3 regions of the Mesorhizobium sp. M7A.F.Ca.US.014.04.1.1 genome follow, and region 1 is predicted to be linked to each of the others. Evidence: predicted binding sites of a transcription regulator. Region 1 holds the regulator's gene; each other region holds the start of a gene.

Evidence for each region. The regulator LexA, encoded in region 1, represses DNA repair genes until DNA is damaged. The targets are predictions, from matches to a motif close to TGTTCNNNNTGTGTTCNG.
Region 2: EOA22_RS21685 (DNA recombination protein RmuC) is a predicted target of LexA. The motif match lies at 3,571-3,588, and genes of this name have one in related genera.
Region 3: EOA22_RS19170 (sel1 repeat family protein) is a predicted target of LexA. The motif match lies at 932-949, and genes of this name have one in related genera.

What each region holds. Positions count from the first base shown of each region.
Region 1 is NZ_RZRW01000281.1:37-6,115, forward strand. It holds partial or broken gene EOA22_RS18935 (competence protein) at 1-538, shown strand, start outside; gene lexA (transcriptional repressor LexA) at 532-1,272, opposite strand; gene kynU (kynureninase) at 1,683-2,930, opposite strand; gene kynA (tryptophan 2,3-dioxygenase) at 3,009-3,845, opposite strand; gene EOA22_RS18955 (AMP-binding protein) at 3,842-5,467, opposite strand; gene EOA22_RS18960 (alpha/beta hydrolase) at 5,781-6,079, shown strand, end outside.
Region 2 is NZ_RZRW01000353.1:667-6,128, forward strand. It holds gene EOA22_RS21670 (transglutaminase family protein) at 1-686, shown strand, start outside; gene EOA22_RS21675 (cation diffusion facilitator family transporter) at 815-1,780, shown strand; gene EOA22_RS21680 (GFA family protein) at 1,842-2,246, shown strand; gene EOA22_RS21685 (DNA recombination protein RmuC) at 2,267-3,538, opposite strand; gene def (peptide deformylase) at 3,642-4,172, shown strand; gene EOA22_RS21695 (plasmid stabilization protein) at 4,241-4,483, shown strand; partial or broken gene fmt (methionyl-tRNA formyltransferase) at 4,600-5,462, shown strand, end outside.
Region 3 is NZ_RZRW01000286.1:1,387-7,465, reverse strand. It holds gene EOA22_RS19175 (DUF2147 domain-containing protein) at 296-637, opposite strand; gene EOA22_RS19170 (sel1 repeat family protein) at 1,084-1,350, shown strand; gene EOA22_RS19165 (ABC transporter substrate-binding protein) at 1,743-2,864, shown strand; gene EOA22_RS19160 (acetyl/propionyl/methylcrotonyl-CoA carboxylase subunit alpha) at 2,956-4,938, opposite strand; gene EOA22_RS19155 (hypothetical protein) at 5,102-5,476, opposite strand; gene EOA22_RS19150 (hypothetical protein) at 5,516-5,887, opposite strand; gene EOA22_RS19145 (hypothetical protein) at 5,927-6,079, opposite strand, start outside.

The sequences.
Region 1 (6,079 bases):
CGGTGGCGGTGAGCTTGCCGTCAGCCGGCAACGGCCGAACGAATTCACCGTCGACAACTGGAAACGCGCGCTGACATCGGAAACCATCGTCGTTCCGGAAGTGTTCGACAACAGCGATGGGCAATTCGACGTCGCGGATGCCGTTGAGCTACCGCCGGGATCGCCGTTCTATTGCTCCTCAGGCGTTTGCGTGGCCAGGCACATGTCCGGTGCGATCATTGCCTATGTCGAGGACCGCAAGGACACCTGGAAAGCCTGCGGCTTCGCCGAACTGATCGTCGTCAACGACGCCACCGCCTATGACGCCTGTCACAACCCGCTGGTTCTCGTCATCACCAAGCGGCAACTGGCTCGCAAAGGCAGTGCCGCGGTCTTCTTCGATCGCCAATCGGCGACCACGCCGGCGACGATCAGCTTCGCGGTGGACAGCCCATATCGGCCCTGGCACACGCAACGCAGATACTCTCGCGAGGCGAGGGGGCTGGCACCCTTCAAGAAACCCGAGAAGCCAGTGGTCAACCCACAGCCGTCTCAGTAGCGACGGATCAGGCCGACGAGCTTGCCTTGCACCTTGACCCTGTCCGGCCCGAAAATCCGTGTCTCATAGGCTGGATTGGCGGCTTCGAGGGCAATCGAGGCGCCCTTGCGGCGGAACCGCTTCAGCGTCGCTTCCTCTTCATCGACCAGCGCCACGATGATCTCGCCGGGGCTGGCCGTGTCGGCGTTACGGATGATAACGGTGTCGCCGTCGAAGATGCCGGCCTCGATCATCGAATCGCCCTTGACCTCCAGCGCATAGTGCGCGCCGCCCATGATCATGTCCGGCGGCACCGAAATCGAATGCGTCTGATGCTGGATGGCATCGATCGGCACGCCGGCGGCGATGCGACCCATGACCGGGATCGAAACGGCAGAGACCGCATCGTCGTCATTGCCGGGCGAAGGCATCCGCGAAGGCGCCGGCTTGATCTGCCGGCCAAGAGCACCACCCTGACCAAGACTGCCCTGGATGACGCTTGGCGAAAACTTCTTTGCCGCATTGAGGCCTGGCGCGATGGAGTCCGGCAGCCGCAGCACTTCCAGCGCGCGGGCCCGATTGGGCAGCCGGCGGATAAAGCCGCGCTCCTCAAGGGCCGTGATCAGCCGATGAATCCCGGATTTGGAGGCAAGGTCGAGCGCCTCCTTCATCTCGTCGAAGGATGGCGGAATGCCGCTCTCCTTCAGGCGTTCATGGATGAACATCAGCAGTTCATGTTGCTTGCGTGTCAGCATGGCGGCCCCCAGGTTCCCTGAAACCAGAATCGAAAAACAAACCCAGAACAAACACTATCTGTTCCAGTTGTGTTCTGCAACCGTTTAAAGTTTAATGAATTTGTTAAGGCTGCTGAAATTATTTGGCGCTTGCCAGCGGGTTACGATCGACGGGCGCCACCTTCGGCAATGCGCCTGCTCACATTGAAATTGTTATGGTTAATGACCTGTGGCTTATCCCCTACCAAAGCTTGGCATTATCTGTCGATCGACCTCGACAAGGGGCGATTGCAACCTTCGGGACGTTCGTTGGCCGTGAACGAAACGGAGCCAAAACGCCAACGTCAGTTGGGCATTTTGGCTGGAAATTCAGCTCTCCGTCATTTGCCAGGCAGTGAGGGCAGCGACGGCGGATCGCCGGGATCGGTGCGTCAGGTAACGGCTTCCTTGACGGCGAAACGCTGGTCCTTCCATGCTCCCGTGCGCAGAATGTCTTCCAGAACCTCAACCGCCAGCCACACATCCTTGTAGCTGACATAGAGCGGCGTGAAGCCGAAACGGATGGTCGACGGTGCGCGGAAGTCACCGATCACCCCGCGCTCGATCAGCGCCCGCATGATTTGATAGCCGTGGTCGTGAAGGAACGACACCTGGCTGCCGCGCCTGGTCGCGTCGCGGGTGGTCTCCAGCGTGAGACCGTAGGCGCCGCACTTGGCTTCGACGAGCTGGATGAACAGTTCTGTCTGCGCGACGCTCTTCTTTCGCAATGCCGCCATGTCGACGTCGCTCCAGATGGCAAGCGCGCCTTTGAGCGCCCGCATCGACAGGACCGGTTGCGTACCGCACAGAAAACGGCGGATGCCGGTGCCGGCAACATAACCCCGTTCGAAGGCAAAGGGCCGCGCATGGCCCCACCAGCCGCTGAGCGGCTGGCTGATATCGCCGTGGTGGCGCTGCGCGGCATAGATGAAGGCCGGCGCGCCCGGACCGCCGTTGAGGTACTTGTACGTGCAGCCGACAGCGAAATCGGCATTTGCCTGATCGAGCTCGACGGGCAGGGCGCCGGCGGTGTGGCAGAGATCCCAGACGATCAGCGCTCCGGCCGTATGAGCCCTGCGCGTCAGCGCCGCCATGTCGCGCAGTTCACCCGATTTGTAATTGACGTGGTTGACCAGCACCACCGCGACGTTTTCGTCGATCAGATCTTCGATGGTCGGCGCGTCGACGCCCGCGAGGCGCAGCAGGACGCCATCCCGGGTCGAGGCCACGCCTTCGGCGATGTACAGGTCGGTGGGAAAACTGTCACCTTCGGCGACGATGGCTGACCGGCCGGGCCGCATCTCCATCGCTGCGTGCAGCACCTTGTAGATGTTGGTCGATGTCGTGTCGCAGACAACGGTCTGGCCGGCCGCGGCTCCTATCAGGCGTCCGAGTTGGTCGCCGAGTTCGATCGGCATCTCGAACCATCCGGCCGTGTTCCAGGCTCGGATAAGATCTCGGGCCCATTCCTGCGTCGCCGCCTGCTGCAGCTCGCCGAAAACGGCATGAGATGCTGCCCCCAGTGAATTGCCGTCGAGATAGATCACCCCCTCCGGCAGAATGAAACGGTCGCGCATGGCCCGCAGCGGATCCGTGGCATCCATCGCTTCGACTGCGGCGAGATCAGGAATTCCACTCATGGTCAGTCCCCGGTTGTTCGCGAAGGGGTTTCCGCCACAGAGCGTCCCTTCGGTGAGCCTGTTCTCATTTCGATGATGTCAGAGCCGGGTGCGGACCGTCCACAGCTCCGGAAACAGCACGACCTCGAGCATTTTCTTCAGATACGAAGCGCCCGACGTGCCGCCGGTGCCGCGCTTCAGACCGATGATGCGCTCCACCGTGGTGACGTGGTTGAAGCGCCAGCGGCGGAAATAATCCTCGAAGTCGACCAGCTTCTCGGCCAGTTCGTAGAACATCCAGTAGCGCTGCGGATCGCGGTAGATAGTCTGCCAGGCGACCAGGACCTCTTCATTCTCGGTTCGCGTCTCACGCCAGTCCGTGCGCCTGGCATCGGCACCGATGTCGAATCCGTTGCGCGCCAAAAGCAGCAGCGCTTCGTCATAGAGCGACGGCTCGGCCAGAATGGCTTCCAGCTTTCCGCTGAGGTCAGGCCGATGCTTGTGAGGGCCGAGCATGGCCAGGTTGCGGTTGCCGGCCATGAACTCGATGGCGCGATACTGCCAGGACTGGAAACCCGAGGACTGGCCGAGCGCGTCGCGAAACTCGGTGTATTCGCTGGGCGTCATCGTCCGCAGCACATCCCAGGCATTGTTCAGCTGCTCGAAGATGCGCGCGACTCGCGACAGCATCTTGAAGCTCGGCTCAAGCCGGTCGGCGCGGATCGAGCGGATCGCGGCGCCAATCTCGTGCAAAGCGAGCTTCATCCACAGTTCCGAGGTCTGGTGCTGGATGATGAACAGCATCTCGTCATGCGCCGACGAGAGCGGTGTCTGCGCCTCCAGCACTTTCTCCAGGTGCAGATAGTCGCTGTACGACATGCGCTCGTTGAACGACATCTGTGCGCCTTCGGACGCCGGATCGTAGGGCTCGCTCAATTGACTTTCTCCGTGCGCAGCCGGAAGCGCTGGATCTTGCCGGTCTGGGTCTTGGGCAAAGCAGCAATGAATTTCACCGATCGCGGGTATTTGTAGGGCGCGATCGTCGCCTTGACATGGTCCTGCAGGCGCTTGGTCGTCAATGCGTCAGGCGCCACGCCCTGCACCAGCACGACATGCGCCTCGACGATCTGGCCGCGCTCGGCGTCCTCGGCGCCGATCACCGCGCATTCGGCGACGTCGGGATGTGACAGAAGTGCGGCCTCGACCTCGGGGCCGGCAATGTTGTAGCCGGCGCTGACGATCATATCGTCGGAGCGCGCGGCGAAATGGAAGAAGCCGTCCTCGTCCTGCGTGAAGGTGTCGCCGGTGATGTTCCAGCCGTCGCGCACGTAGTCCTTCTGCCTGATATCGGCCATGTAGCGGCAGCCGGTCGGGCCGCGCACCGCCAGCCTGCCGGTCGCGCCGCGCGGTACTTCGCGCATCTCGTCGTCGACGATGCGCGCCTCGTAGCCGCCGACCGGCTTGCCGGTCGACGCGGGCTTCATGTCGCCAAAGCGGTTGGAGATGAAGATGTGCAGCATTTCGGTGGCGCCGATGCCGTCGAGGATCGGCTTGCCGGTCTTTTGCGTCCACTCTTCGAAAACCGGAGCGGGCAAGGTTTCGCCGGCTGAAACGGCAACCCGCAGCGAAGACAAATCGGCACCTTCATCCATGGCCTTCAGCATGGCGCGGTAGGCAGTCGGCGCGGTGAAGGAGATCGTGGCTTTGTAGGTCTCGATGATGTGGATCATGTTGGGTGGCGTCGCCTGCTCCAGCAGCGTCGCCGCCGCACCGAAGCGCAGGGGAAAGATAGCGAGCCCGCCAAGGCCGAAAGTGAAAGCCAGCGGCGGCGAGCCGACGAAGATGTCGTCCGGCGTCACCTCCAGGATTTCGCGGGCATAGGCGTCGGCGATGATCAGGAGGTCGCGGTGGAAATGCATCGTCGCCTTCGGCACGCCTGTCGTGCCCGAGGTGAAGCCGAGCAGCGCGACATCGTCGCGGCCGGTGTTGACGGCGGTGAATGTCACCGGCTTGTCGAGAGCGGCACGATCGAGCTCGGCATCATGGTTGGCGGTGCCGTCGAAGCCTATGACCTGTTTGAGGAAGGTGCTGTCCTTGGCGCAGGCGGTCATCTCGTCCATCAGCCTGGTGTCGCAGAGCGCGACGGTGATTTCCGCCTTGTCGACGATCTTGGCCAGTTCGCCGGCGCGCAGCATAGGCATGGTGTTGACGACCACGGCGCCGACCTTGGTGGCAGCCAGCCAGCAGGCGACCATGGCGGGGTTGTTGGCCGAGCGGATCAGCACCCGGTTGCCGGGCTCGACGCCATAATTCTCGACCAGCGCGTGGGCGAGCCTGTTCGTCCAGTCGGACAGTTCCTTGTAGGTGCGGCGGCGGCCATTGCCGATCAGGGCTGTGCGGTCGCCGAGGCCCTTCTCGACCAGCCGGTCGGTCAGTTCGACACCGGCGTTGAGGCGTTCGGGATAGTCGAAGCCGTCGAGCAGTATATCGGGCCATTGCTCCGGCGGCGGCAGGTGATCGCGCGTGAACGTGTCGATATGCGCTGAAGGCCCAAGCATGTCGCCGCTCTCCCGTCTGCTGCCTGGCCAGTGCGCAATGCGCCTTGGCTGGATGTGGTGGATCCTAAGGTCCTGCTCTGAGGAGGCTTCGTGCTGCCCATCACGCCTGCTCGGAGATGCGCGCCGAAAGGGTGAACATCTGCAGGTGAGGGCAGCACAGCAGACCTCCCATTGTCGGCTGTTCGTGCGGGCAGGATCGCACCAGTCGAAATTTGTTTCAAGCCTAAAATGTTTTTGCCCTGGAGCATTGACGCATGGCGTGGCGCTGGCCATTGCTAGCGCAACAGCGATGCCGTTTTGGGGGAGGGCGCAGATGTTCGAACGTCACATCGTCGATTGGGATGATGCCTATGCCAACGGCGCGAACATTGCCGGCAGCGACCGTTGGCCAGCCGCCTGGTCCGAGCCAGCGGCAGCATTCCGCGATGCGCTCTCGGCAGAGAGCCGGGCACGGCTCGACATCGCCTACGGCGACAGGCCGCGCAATCGGCTCGATCTTTTCCTTCCCAAGGCCGCGCCCAAAGGACTGGTGGTGATTATCCATGGTGGTTACTGGCTGGAGACCGACAAGAGCTTGTGGTCGCATCTCGCCAATGGCGCGGTCGGCAGCGG
Region 2 (5,462 bases), on a different contig from region 1:
ATCCGCCGGTGCCGATCGAAAGCTATCGCGACAGTTTCGGCAATTGGTGCAACCGGCTTGTCGCGCCGCCCGGGCGCTTCACCTTCGGCACCGACGCGGTGATCCGCGACCCCGGCACCTTCGAGATGGGCGACCTGATGGCCTGGCAGCACGAGGTGCGCGACCTGCCGGCGGACACATTGCTGTTCCTGCTGCCCAGCCGTTTTTGCGAAAGCGACCTTCTGGCTGACGAGGCGTGGCGGCTGTTCGGCAACACGCCGCTGGGTATTCCGCGCGTGCAGGCGGTCTGCGACTTCGTCCACAGCCACATCGTCTTCAACTACGGCAATGCACGGCCGACGCGCACCGCGGCGGAAGCCTATCGTGAACAGAGCGGCGTGTGCCGCGACTACGCGCATCTCGCCGTCACCTTCTGCCGGGCACTCAACATCCCAACGCGCTATTGCACCGGCTACATCAGCGACATCGGTATGCCGAAGCCATGGGCAAGCATGGATTTCTGCGCCTGGATGGAAGTCTATCTCGGCGGCCGCTGGCATGTCTTCGACCCGCGCAACAATGCACCGCGCATCGGCCGCATCCTGATCGCCTCCGGCCGCGACGCCGCCGACGTGCCGCTGACCCATATTTTCGGCCCGGGAACGCTTGCCGGCTTCAAGGTGTGGACCAGCGAGATCATCGAGTAGTCGCCGTTTTCCATAGACCGGATCTCTCATGGCCGCTGCCGTGGACGACCCGACATTCGCGCGGTGTGATGCCTGTGGAGCTTTAGCGGCCTGGCCGCTAGACTGCGCCTTGAACGGGGGCAAATGCCATGGCCGGGCACGGCGGCTCAAAAAAGGTGATCTACGCGGCGCTCGCCGGCAATCTCGCCATCGCGCTGACCAAGTTCGCCGCCGCCGCCTTTACCGGCAGTTCGGCGATGCTGTCGGAGGGCGTCCATTCGCTGGTCGATACCGGCAATGGCGGCCTGCTGCTCTACGGCATGCACCGCGCCGCTCGCCCTGCCGATCGCACGCATCCGCTCGGCCACGGCCGCGAACTCTACTTCTGGAGCTTCATCGTCGCGCTCCTCGTCTTCGCGCTGGGCGCCGGCGTGTCGTTCTACGAAGGCGTGGTCCATATCATGGCGCCGGAGCCGGTCGCCAACGCCAAGGTAAACTATATTGTTCTGGGCCTTTCCTTCCTGTTCGAAGGCAGTTCGTGGTGGGTCGCCCTGAAGGAGTTTCGCCGGCAGAAGGGCAGGCAAGGCTGGCTGCAGGCCGTGCAGTCGAGCAAGGATCCGAGCGTCTACACCGTGCTGTTCGAGGACAGTGCGGCACTTCTCGGCCTGATCGTCGCTTTCGCCGGCATATTGGCAGCGGAACTGCTGGAGATGCCGGAGCTCGACGGCGCCGCCTCGATCGGCATCGGACTGATCCTTGGCGCGACCGCGATCTTCCTGGCCCGCGAAAGCAAGGGCCTGCTGATCGGCGAGCCGGCGTCGCCCGAGGTGCAGATGAAAGTGCTGGCGATCGCCCAGCAGGATCCGGCGGTGCAGCGGGCGAACGGCGTCCTGACCGTCCATATGGGGCCGACAGAGATCGTCGCCGGGCTCAGCATCGAGTTCGAGGACCATTTGACGGCGCCCGAGATCGAAGCTTGCGTCGAGCGCCTGGAGGCGCAGTTGAAGAAGGAAATGCCGGAGATCACACGGCTGTTCGTCAAGCCGCAGACGTCAGGCACCTGGGAGCAGCGACGCAGGCTGATCGATTCCGCATCCGATCCTGCCCTGGACTAAAACCGTGCCATTGCCTCACGGCCTTGCGCCGCTAGATTGAAGGGGCTTTGGAGGAACGAAGATGAGAATAGACGGCGGCTGTCATTGTGGCGCCATCACCTACGAGGCGGAGGTCGATCCGGAAAAGACCACGATCTGCCACTGCACGGATTGCCAGCAACTGACCGGCACGGCTTTTCGCCTTACGGTTCCGGCGCCGGAAAGCAACTATCGCATCACCAAGGGCACGCCGAAAATCTACATCAAGATCGTGGCGAGCGGCGCCAAGCGCACCCAGGCCTTTTGCGCCGACTGCGGTTCGCATCTTTACGCCACGTCTGTCGGAGATGGTCCGAAGGTCTATGGAATTCGCGTGGGGACCGCGCGGCAGCGCCAGGATTTGATCCCGACACAGCAGAAATGGCACCGCTCGGCGCTGCACTGGCTGCCTGAATTTCAGGGCATGACCACGTTGGAGGAGCAGTAGCGCCGGTCCGGCACCGCGCCTCAATCGTCGCCTTCGACGACCCTCAGCCTGAGCTGCCCGGTTTTCGAATCGGCAACGCGCGCGCCGGTATCGACCTTGGCGGCGGGAGCCCGTGACGCGGCGTCTACGGCGGCATCGCCGTCGGGCTGCGCGCCGAATTCCAGCGCCTCGATCTTCTGGCCGCGCTTGGTGACCTTCGACGTCGAAACCAGTATGTCGTCGATGTCCTTGGCCGACTGGCCGAAATGCACCTGCAGCTTGCGCACCCGCTCATCGACACGCGCAACATCCTCCATCAGCCGGATGACCTCGCCCTGGATCAGGTGCGCCTGTTCGCGCATGCGGGCATCCTTGAGGATCGCCTGGATGACCTGGATCGACAGCATCAGCAGCGACGGCGAGACGATGACGACGCGCGCACGGTGCGCCTTGTGCACGATCGCCTCGAAATTCTCGTGGATCTCGGCGAACACCGATTCCGACGGCACGAACATGAAGGCAGTGTCCTGCGTCTCGCCCTGGATCAGGTATTTTTCCGAGATATCGCGGACATGGATCTCGATGTCGCGGCGGAAGGCCTGCGAAGCTGCCTTCTGCAGATCGGCGCCATCGGCGGCGCGGATGGCGTTCCAGGCTTCCAGCGGAAATTTTGCATCGATGGCCAGCGACGGCGCGCCGTTCGGCATCTTCACCAGGCAGTCGGGCCGGCTGCCGTTCGACAGCGTCGCCTGGAACTCATAGGCACCGTGCGGCAGGCCGTCGGCAACGATCGCCTCCATGCGCGACTGGCCGAACGCGCCGCGCGTCTGCTTGTTCGAGAGGATCGCCTGCAATTGCACGACCTGGCCGGCGAGCGACTGGATGTTGCCTTGCGCGACGTCGATGATCGCCAGCCGTTCCTGCAATTTGGCCAGGCTCTCATGCGTGGATTTGGTCTGCTCGGTCATGGTCTGGCCGAGCCGGCCGGTCATGGCGTCGAGGCGTTGGCCGATCGATTGCGTCAGTTCCGCCTGCCGTGCGCCGAACACTTCCGCAATGGCGCCCATGCGGCCCTGCATTTCGGCCTGGCTTTGCAGAATGCCGGCCATCCGCACTTCCGCATCGCGGGCATGATCGGCGGCTTCCGCGGCCGCCACGGCGCGCGCCTTGGCCGACCGCCACAACGCAATGACCAGCGCCACGAACAGGGCCAGAAACAGCAAAACGCCGAAGGCCAGCGCATGGCCGAGCGTGATCGTTGTGGCGCCAAGCCGGGCGACAGGCTCCGAAAGGATGGTGCTCAAATCATTCATGTGGACAGCATAGACGATTCGCCGCGATAGCACAGATCAAAACGTGAACGCGCCTGATGCCAACCGGTTGACGCGTTTCGCTGGAGGTCTTAGGTGGAACGCCATGCCGATCAAGCCGCTCATCATCCTTCCCGACCCCATCCTGCGCCAGGTTTCCAAGCCCGTAGAGCGTGTCGACGCGCCTTTGCGCAAATTAGCCGACGACATGCTGGCGACCATGTATGAAGCGCCGGGCATCGGGCTGGCGGCAATCCAGATCGGCGAGCCGCTGCGCTTGCTGGTGATCGATCTCGCCAAGGAAGACGAGACGCCGGCGCCGCATGTCTTCATCAATCCGGAAATCCTGGAGAGCGCCGATGCGCGCTCCGTCTATGAGGAAGGCTGCCTGTCGATCCCGGATTATTACGCCGAGGTCGAACGCCCCGCCGCCGTGCGGGTCAAATATCTCGACCGCGACGGCAAATTGCAGGAGATAGAGGCCGAGGGGTTGATGGCGACCTGCCTGCAACACGAGATCGACCACCTCAATGGCGTCCTGTTCATCGATCACATCTCGAAGCTGAAGCGCGACATGGTGGTAAAGAAATTCAAGAAGCTCGCCAGGGACAAGGCGCCGGGCAAGCTCGCGGGATAAGGTACGGGAGTCCCCTCCAGGCCTATTGTCGGCAGGATTGCCACCAAATGGAGATGCCGACGGTCGACATGCTGATCAGGGACATTCCTGAGCCTTTGAAGCGCGAGATCGAACTGGCGGCGCGCGAGGTCGGCCAGAGCGTCTCGGACAAGGCCATCGGCCTTCTGCGCAAAGGCATAGTTGCGGAGAGGCCGGCCCGAGAGGAGTCGAGCCTCTCGGCGTGGGCTGCAATTCGCTCGGCTTTCGTATCTGAAAGCGCAATTGGCGATGAATACGCGGAAATCATGGAGAAGATCGAAGCGGAAAGATAGCGCGACGGTCGTCCCGCGACTTCGACGGCCTTGACCTGAAGCTCGTAAACCCGTTTGAAGCGGATGCCTGAGCCGGCACACTGCGCGAGCAAGAAGACAGGATACCAGAAGAAAAAATGCCCCTTCGCGTCATCTTCATGGGCACGCCGGAGTTTTCGGTGCCGACCTTGCGCGCGATCGCCGAGGCTGGCCATGAGATATCAGCCGTCTATACCCAGCCGCCGCGCGCTGCCGGACGACGCGGACTGGAGCTGACGCCGTCGCCGGTGCAGCGCGAGGCGGAGCGACTGGGCATCGAGGTGCGGACGCCGGTTTCGCTCAAAGGCGAGGCCGAACAGGCCGCTTTTCGCGCCTTGCAGGCCGATGTGGCGGTGGTCGTCGCCTATGGTTTGCTGCTGCCGAAGGCGGTTCTGGAGGCAACCCGGCTCGGCTGCGTCAACGGCCATGCGTCGCTTCTGCCGCGCTGGCGCGGCGCCGCCCCCATCCAGCGCGCCATCATGGCCGGAGACCTGGAAAGCGGCATGATGGTGATGCGCATGGAAGAGGGCCTGGACACCGGTCCGGTCGGGCTGGTTGAAAAATGCGCTATCGAACCCGATATGACAGCCGGCGATCTGCATGATCGGTTGATGAGTGTCGGTGCTGCCTTGATGGTGGAAGCGCTGGCGCGACTGGAAAGGAATACGCTGACATTCACCACACAAGCTGTGGATGGGGTGACCTACGCCAAGAAAATCGATAAATCCGAGACTCGCGTGGACTGGACTCGCTCGGCAAGTGAGGTCCACAATCATATTCGCGGCCTGTCGCCCTTTCCCGGCGCCTGGTCGGAGATAGGAATTGGCGGCCGCCAGGAGCGGCTGAAACTGCTTCGCTCGACGCTGTCGCAAGGCCTGTCGCCTTCGGAAGATTTGGGCGAGTCGGGAGGAATTCTCGATGACCGGCTGACGGTCGCCTGCGGGGCAGGCGCGATCAGGCT
Region 3 (6,079 bases), on a different contig from region 1:
ACGAGGATGGCGAAGAGCATTCCAAACAGGCTCACCAGCAGGCAGACGATGGTGAAGCGGCGAGCAAGCATTGGGTCGGTCTCCTTCAACACGCCGGAGAATGCCCTGATGCAACTGAACCGGCTCTGATGGCGGCGTTCATCTGCGGTTCAAGATGATTGACGGGGTTTCGACGGCGCCGGCGTCGGTTGGATAGCCGCCGGCCTCCATCGAGCATCACCGGCGCAGGATGTGTCGACAAAACGAAAACGGGGCCCGTCGGGGCCCCGTCATCAGGTCGGAAAGATGCGCTCGATCAGAGCTTGTGCCAGGTCTGGCTCTTGCAGATCAGCCCGCCGAGCACGCAGCCGCTCATCTTGAGAGAGGTGCCCGACAATGTCGCCTTGCCCGAATAGGTCTTGTCGTTTGCCGGATCGGTGATGTTGCCGGCATATTTGTTGTCGCCCGTCGCCTTGAGCGAGCCGATGGTCTTGCCGGCATATTTGCCGGACTTGAGCGTGATGGAAAACGAGCCGCCGCCAGCGATGGCTGCGGTGTCGCCGGCCTGCGTCTTCCAATTGCCCTCGATCGGATCGGCCCAGGCCGCACCGGCCATGATCAATGTGGCCGCAAGGGCCAGGCTCACTCTTCGAAACATGTCTTCCTCCCTTTAGATGTCCGGCCGGATGCTCCGCCTCGGTCTGCCGCTTACGCAAACGTAAGCTAATCCAGCTCCCGGCAAAACAAAAGCGGTGCCGCAACGGAAGACTTTCGGATTTTGAAGGGCCCCGAATGCGCCTCCTGGCCAAGGAAATGAAACGATCGGCGCATCGCCTTTGTCTCCTGTGGTTAGCGAAGTCTTGAATTGGCATCGGGAAATTTTCGTCAAATTTGACGCAAGCAGGCTGAATTGCTGGCTTTGTATCCTTAACGAATTTCCGCGTTTACCTCTTGTTTTAGCTTTGTTTTCCTCAAATTAAGCACGCCATTTAACGACGGATTCAAGCCTGCACGGCATTCTCGAAAGCATCGGAAGAGCAGCCGCCAAGGACGAAAGAAGGCAGCTCTCGGGAGCCTGACAGGGGCCGGAAACAGGGGATTGAAATGGCACGTTTTGAAATGCTTGAAGCAGGTTTCGGCGCCATGGGGGCAACTGCCCAGGCCGACATCCTTTTCGAACTGGGCATGATGTATGCGACCGGCCGCGATTGCGAGACCGATGTCGTTGCCGCCCACAAATGGTTCAACATCGCCGCCATCAAGGGCTCGGCCCGCGCCGCGGAACTGCGCTCGGAACTGTCGGCGGCCATGTCGAAGGTCGAGATCGCCACGGCGCTTCGCGAAGCCCGCGAATGGATGACCATGCACTGAAATCTGCCAATCGCAGACAGGCCTATCGAAGACAGGGAAGCTCCGGGATCAAGGCCGCACAGACGGCCGGACCCGGCGAAATTGAAGGCCGCGCAAGACGGTCACGAGGGCAAGAGAAAGAACGCGGCAGGCCGCAAGGCCCAGTCGTGCGCGACACAGGGAAGCTGAGCGGGATTTTTAGGGGCGGGGCGCCTGGAGATTGCTCGACGGGCAAAAAAGCCACGACCAGCCGGAACAAGGCTGGCGTGGGTTTTTGCGTGGATGACGTCTTGCAGGCCCAATCGAGCGGCGCCAATGCGCCTAGACAGGCCGAATGAAGGATGAAATTGTCCCGCCTCTCTGGAAGAAGCGTGGCCGGGGCGGCCGCGCGTGAGTGGAGGAGTTCTACCATCATGAAAAAATTGAGTATTTTGAACGCGGCCATATTCGGCCTGATGATGAGCACGCCGGTCGCATTCGCCGACGATATCACCTTTGCGGTGATCGGCCCGATGACCGGACAGCTCGCCACCATCGGCGATCAGTTCAAGCAGGGCGCACAGGCCGCTGCCGATGCGATCAACGCCGCTGGCGGCGTCAACGGGTCGATGATCAAGCTTGATATCGAAGACGACCAGTGCGATCCCAAGCAGGCGGTGTCGGTTGCCAACCGCGTCGTCGCCGATGGCGTCAAGTTCATCGACGGCCATGCCTGCTCGGGTTCGAGCATTCCGGCCTCGGCCGTCTATGCCGAAGCCGGCGCGCTGATGATGAGCCCGGCTTCTTCCAACCCGGTGCTGACCGACGCGGCCGCCAAGGCCGGCTGGCCGACGATCATGCGCCTTTATACGCGTGACGATGCGCAGGGCGCCTTCATCGGCCCATGGATCGCCAAGAAGTTCGCCGGCAAGAATGTCGTCGTCCTGCACGACAAGAGCGCCTACGGACAGGGCGTGGCTGACGCCGTCAGGGCAACGATGAATGCCGGCGGCCTCAAGGAGGTCTACTATGACGGCATCAACGCTGGCGAGAAGGACTATTCGGCTCTCGTTACCAAGCTCAAGGACTTGAAAGCCGACGTCGTCTATTTCGGCGGCTACCATCCTGAAGCTGGCCTGATCCTGCGTCAGTCGGCGGAACAGAACCTGAAGTTCCAGCTGATCATGCCGGACTCCATCGCCTCGCCGGAATTCTGGCAGGTCGCTGGCCCGGCCGGCGAGGGCACCATGTTCGTCTTCCCGTCGGATCCGCAGGCAAAGCCGGAAGCCAAGGCAGCCGTCGAGAAGATCAAGGCCGGCGGTTTCGTGCCGGAGGGCTTCACGCTGTTCTCATACGCCACCATCCAGGCATTCGCCGAAGGCATCAAGCGTGCCGGCAGCGACGATCCGGCCAAGGTTGCCGAGGCGCTGAAGAACGGCACGCCGATCAGCACCGTCGTCGGTAATGTCACCTTCGACGAGAAGGGCGATCTCAAGAATGCCAGCTACGACATCAACCAGTGGCATGACGGAAAATATGCGCCGATCGCGCAGTAATCGCCGGCCCGGCGACTGAATAGCATAGGGAAATGGCCGGGGTCGTCCCCGGCCATTTTCTTGTTTGCCCTGTAGTCTGCCTTTCGAACCGTCAGCTGGCTACAGCGGCCGAAGCGGCTTGTTCCTCGACGAACCGTACCAGCACCGTCCCGTCGGTCACCTGCACGCCCTCGGTGGCGATCTCGGCGATCACGCCGTCATGCGGCGCGGCGATGGTGTGTTCCATCTTCATCGCCTCCAGGATCAGCAGCGGTTGACCCTTGATCACGGCATCGCCCTTTCCCACGCGCACCAGCTTGACCAGTCCCGGCATCGGCGCGCGCAGGCTGCCTGAACCCGCCGCTGCCTCGTCGGCTCGTGCGAGCGGGTCCGGCACCGTAAAGGTGTAGCCGACGGCGCCTTCGAACAGGGTGATGTGGCCTGGCCAGCGGGCGAGGCGTGGTGTTGAGCGAAAATCATGCGAATTGGTGTCGTCATAGGGCTTGTCCAGCGTCACCTGGAACCGCCCGTCATGCCGCACCGAAACTTTCGCCACGATTTCGTCTTCGCCAAACTTCAAACGTGTGCGTCGCGCCACGCTGTGGAAATGCGCATAACCGGCAAGCGACGACCACGGATCGTTGGGTGACGGCGATGCTCCGGCGCCGGAGGCCGCAACGGCCGCGGCAGCGATGGTTTCGCCGGTCGGCGGCGCGACCTCGGTCAGCGCCGTCTGGTGCCTGGCGATCAGGCTGGTGTCAACATCGCCTGCGGCGAAATCCGGATCGGCGGCGAGAGCGGCAAGAAAGGCGGTGTTGACGGTCGAGCCGGCGATCTCGGTCCGGGATAGCGCCGCGCCAAGCGCCTCCAGAGCCGCCTGCCTGTCCGTTGCGTGGACGACCAGCTTGGCAATCATCGGGTCGTAATAGGGCGAGATGGCGTCACCCGCTCGCACGCCAGTCTCGATGCGAATCGTGGCGCCTTGCGGGGCCGCATCCGGAAATTTCAGATGATGCAGCGTACCGGTCGCCGGCAGGAACCCTTTTGCCGCGTCCTCGGCATAGATGCGCGCCTCGAAGGCATGGCCGACGAGCGCGATCTCGCTTTGCGTCTTGGGCAGCTTTTCGCCTGACGCGACCCGCAACTGCCACTCGACCAGGTCGGTGCCGGTGACCATTTCGGTGACCGGGTGCTCGACCTGCAGACGGGTGTTCATCTCCATGAACCAGAAGCGGTCGGCCTTCAGGCCCTGCGAGGCATCGACGATGAACTCGATGGTGCCGGCGCCTGAATAATTGATCGCCTTGGCGGCCTTCACTGCCGCCTCCGTCATCGCCTTGCGCAAAGCGGGCGTCATGCCGGGCGCCGGCGATTCCTCGATCACCTTCTGGTGGCGGCGCTGCGCCGAGCAATCGCGCTCGTAGAGATGCACGACATTGCCCAAATTGTCGCCGAAGACCTGCACTTCGACATGGCGCGGCTTGTCGACATATTTTTCGACCAGCACACGGTCGTCGCCGAACGCGGCTTTCGCCTCGCGCCGTGCGCTGGACAACGCCTCGGAAAACTCATCGGGATGCTCGACCCGGCGCATGCCCTTGCCGCCGCCGCCGGCGCGCGCCTTGATCAGCACTGGATAGCCGATCTCGCGCGCCTTGGAGGCAAGCAGCACGATCTCCTGCGCCTCGCCATGATAGCCCGGCACGACCGGCACGCCGGCCTTTTCCATCAGCCGCTTGGCGGCGTCCTTCAGCCCCATGGCACGGATAGAGGCCGCGGATGGGCCGATGAAAATAAGCCCCGCCGCTGTCACCTGGTCGACGAAATCGGGATTTTCCGACAGGAAGCCGTAGCCGGGATGAATGGCTTGCGCACCCGTTGCCAGGGCCGCCGCGATGATCTTGTCGCCGCGCAGATAGCTTTCGCCGACGGGCGAGGCGCCGATATGCACCGCCTCGTCGGCCATCTCGACATGCAGGGATTTTGCGTCGGCATCCGAATAGATGGCGACGGTACGCACGCCCAGCTTCCGAGCCGTACGGATGACACGGCAAGCGATCTCGCCGCGGTTGGCGATCAGGATCTTGGCGAACATGGAGCCTCCGCATGTAAGGTTCGAAGTCCATGGGAAGCATGGCGCTTGAACACCCCCCTCTGACCGGCAGGACAGAGGGGGGTGCTGTCTCGCGAGCCTTTTAAGCCCTCGGAGTAAACCTCTCCCTTACCAGGGAAGTGCTCTACCTTGCGGTCGGCTGTACCTACTTCGAGGCCGCGATCTCGCAACTGCCGCCGGTCGTGACTTTGTAGTGGCCGCGGGTGGACTGACAGGATTTCATCGCCAACTCTTCGGCCGTCTTTTGAGATGGTGCGTTGAGGTGGCCGCCGCAAACTATGTACGACGACATTATCCGTGCGTAGGGAGTGGTTGCGTACGCTGAATGGCCACCGGCCGCGACATAGGCCTTGTAGGCCTTGGTGCAGGGATCCTTGGGATTTCGCGGCAGGTACGGCGGGAAACGCTTGTCCCCCTCGCTTCCCGCCAGTGAGCCGGCCATGCCCGCTCCGGATGCTGCGAACACCAGCAATACAGCCAATATCGCCATGGCTGTTCGCTTGGAATTCGTGGATTTCATTTTGTCTTCCCCAAGGAGAAAAACCGGGCGCTTTCCGGTCTATTTGGACGCGGCGATGCTGCAGGCGCCGGCGACGGTAACCTTGTATTTGCTTTTGCTGGCCTGACAGGATTTCAGTGCCAGTTCCGCCGCCGCCTTTTGTGACGATGCATTCAGCTTCACGCCGCAAACGAAGTACTCGGTCGCCGGAACGATTGGCGTCGCCGCGAAAGCCGAATGGCCTGCGGCTGCGAGATACGCTGCATAGGCCTTCCCGCAGCCCCCGGTGGTTCCTATAGGAATGGTCACCGGGTAGCGCACGTCGCCCTTGCTGCCTGCCAGCGATCCGGCCATGGCAGCGGTGGAGGCCGCCACCATCAGCAAGCCTGCCACTATGGGGGTGGCTGCTCGTTTGCAGGTCCCGGATTTCATTCTGCTTCCCCCATTCGCAAAAAAGTCTCGGCCGGTTGCTTATTTCGATGACGAGATTGCGCAGCCGCCACTCGCGGTCTTGAGCTTCCACCGTGTCAACCCGGCCTGGCAATTGCGCAGCGCCGTCTCTTCCGCCGCCTTCTGGGACGGCGCGTTGAGCTTCGTCCCGCAGATGATGTAGAGGTCGACAAC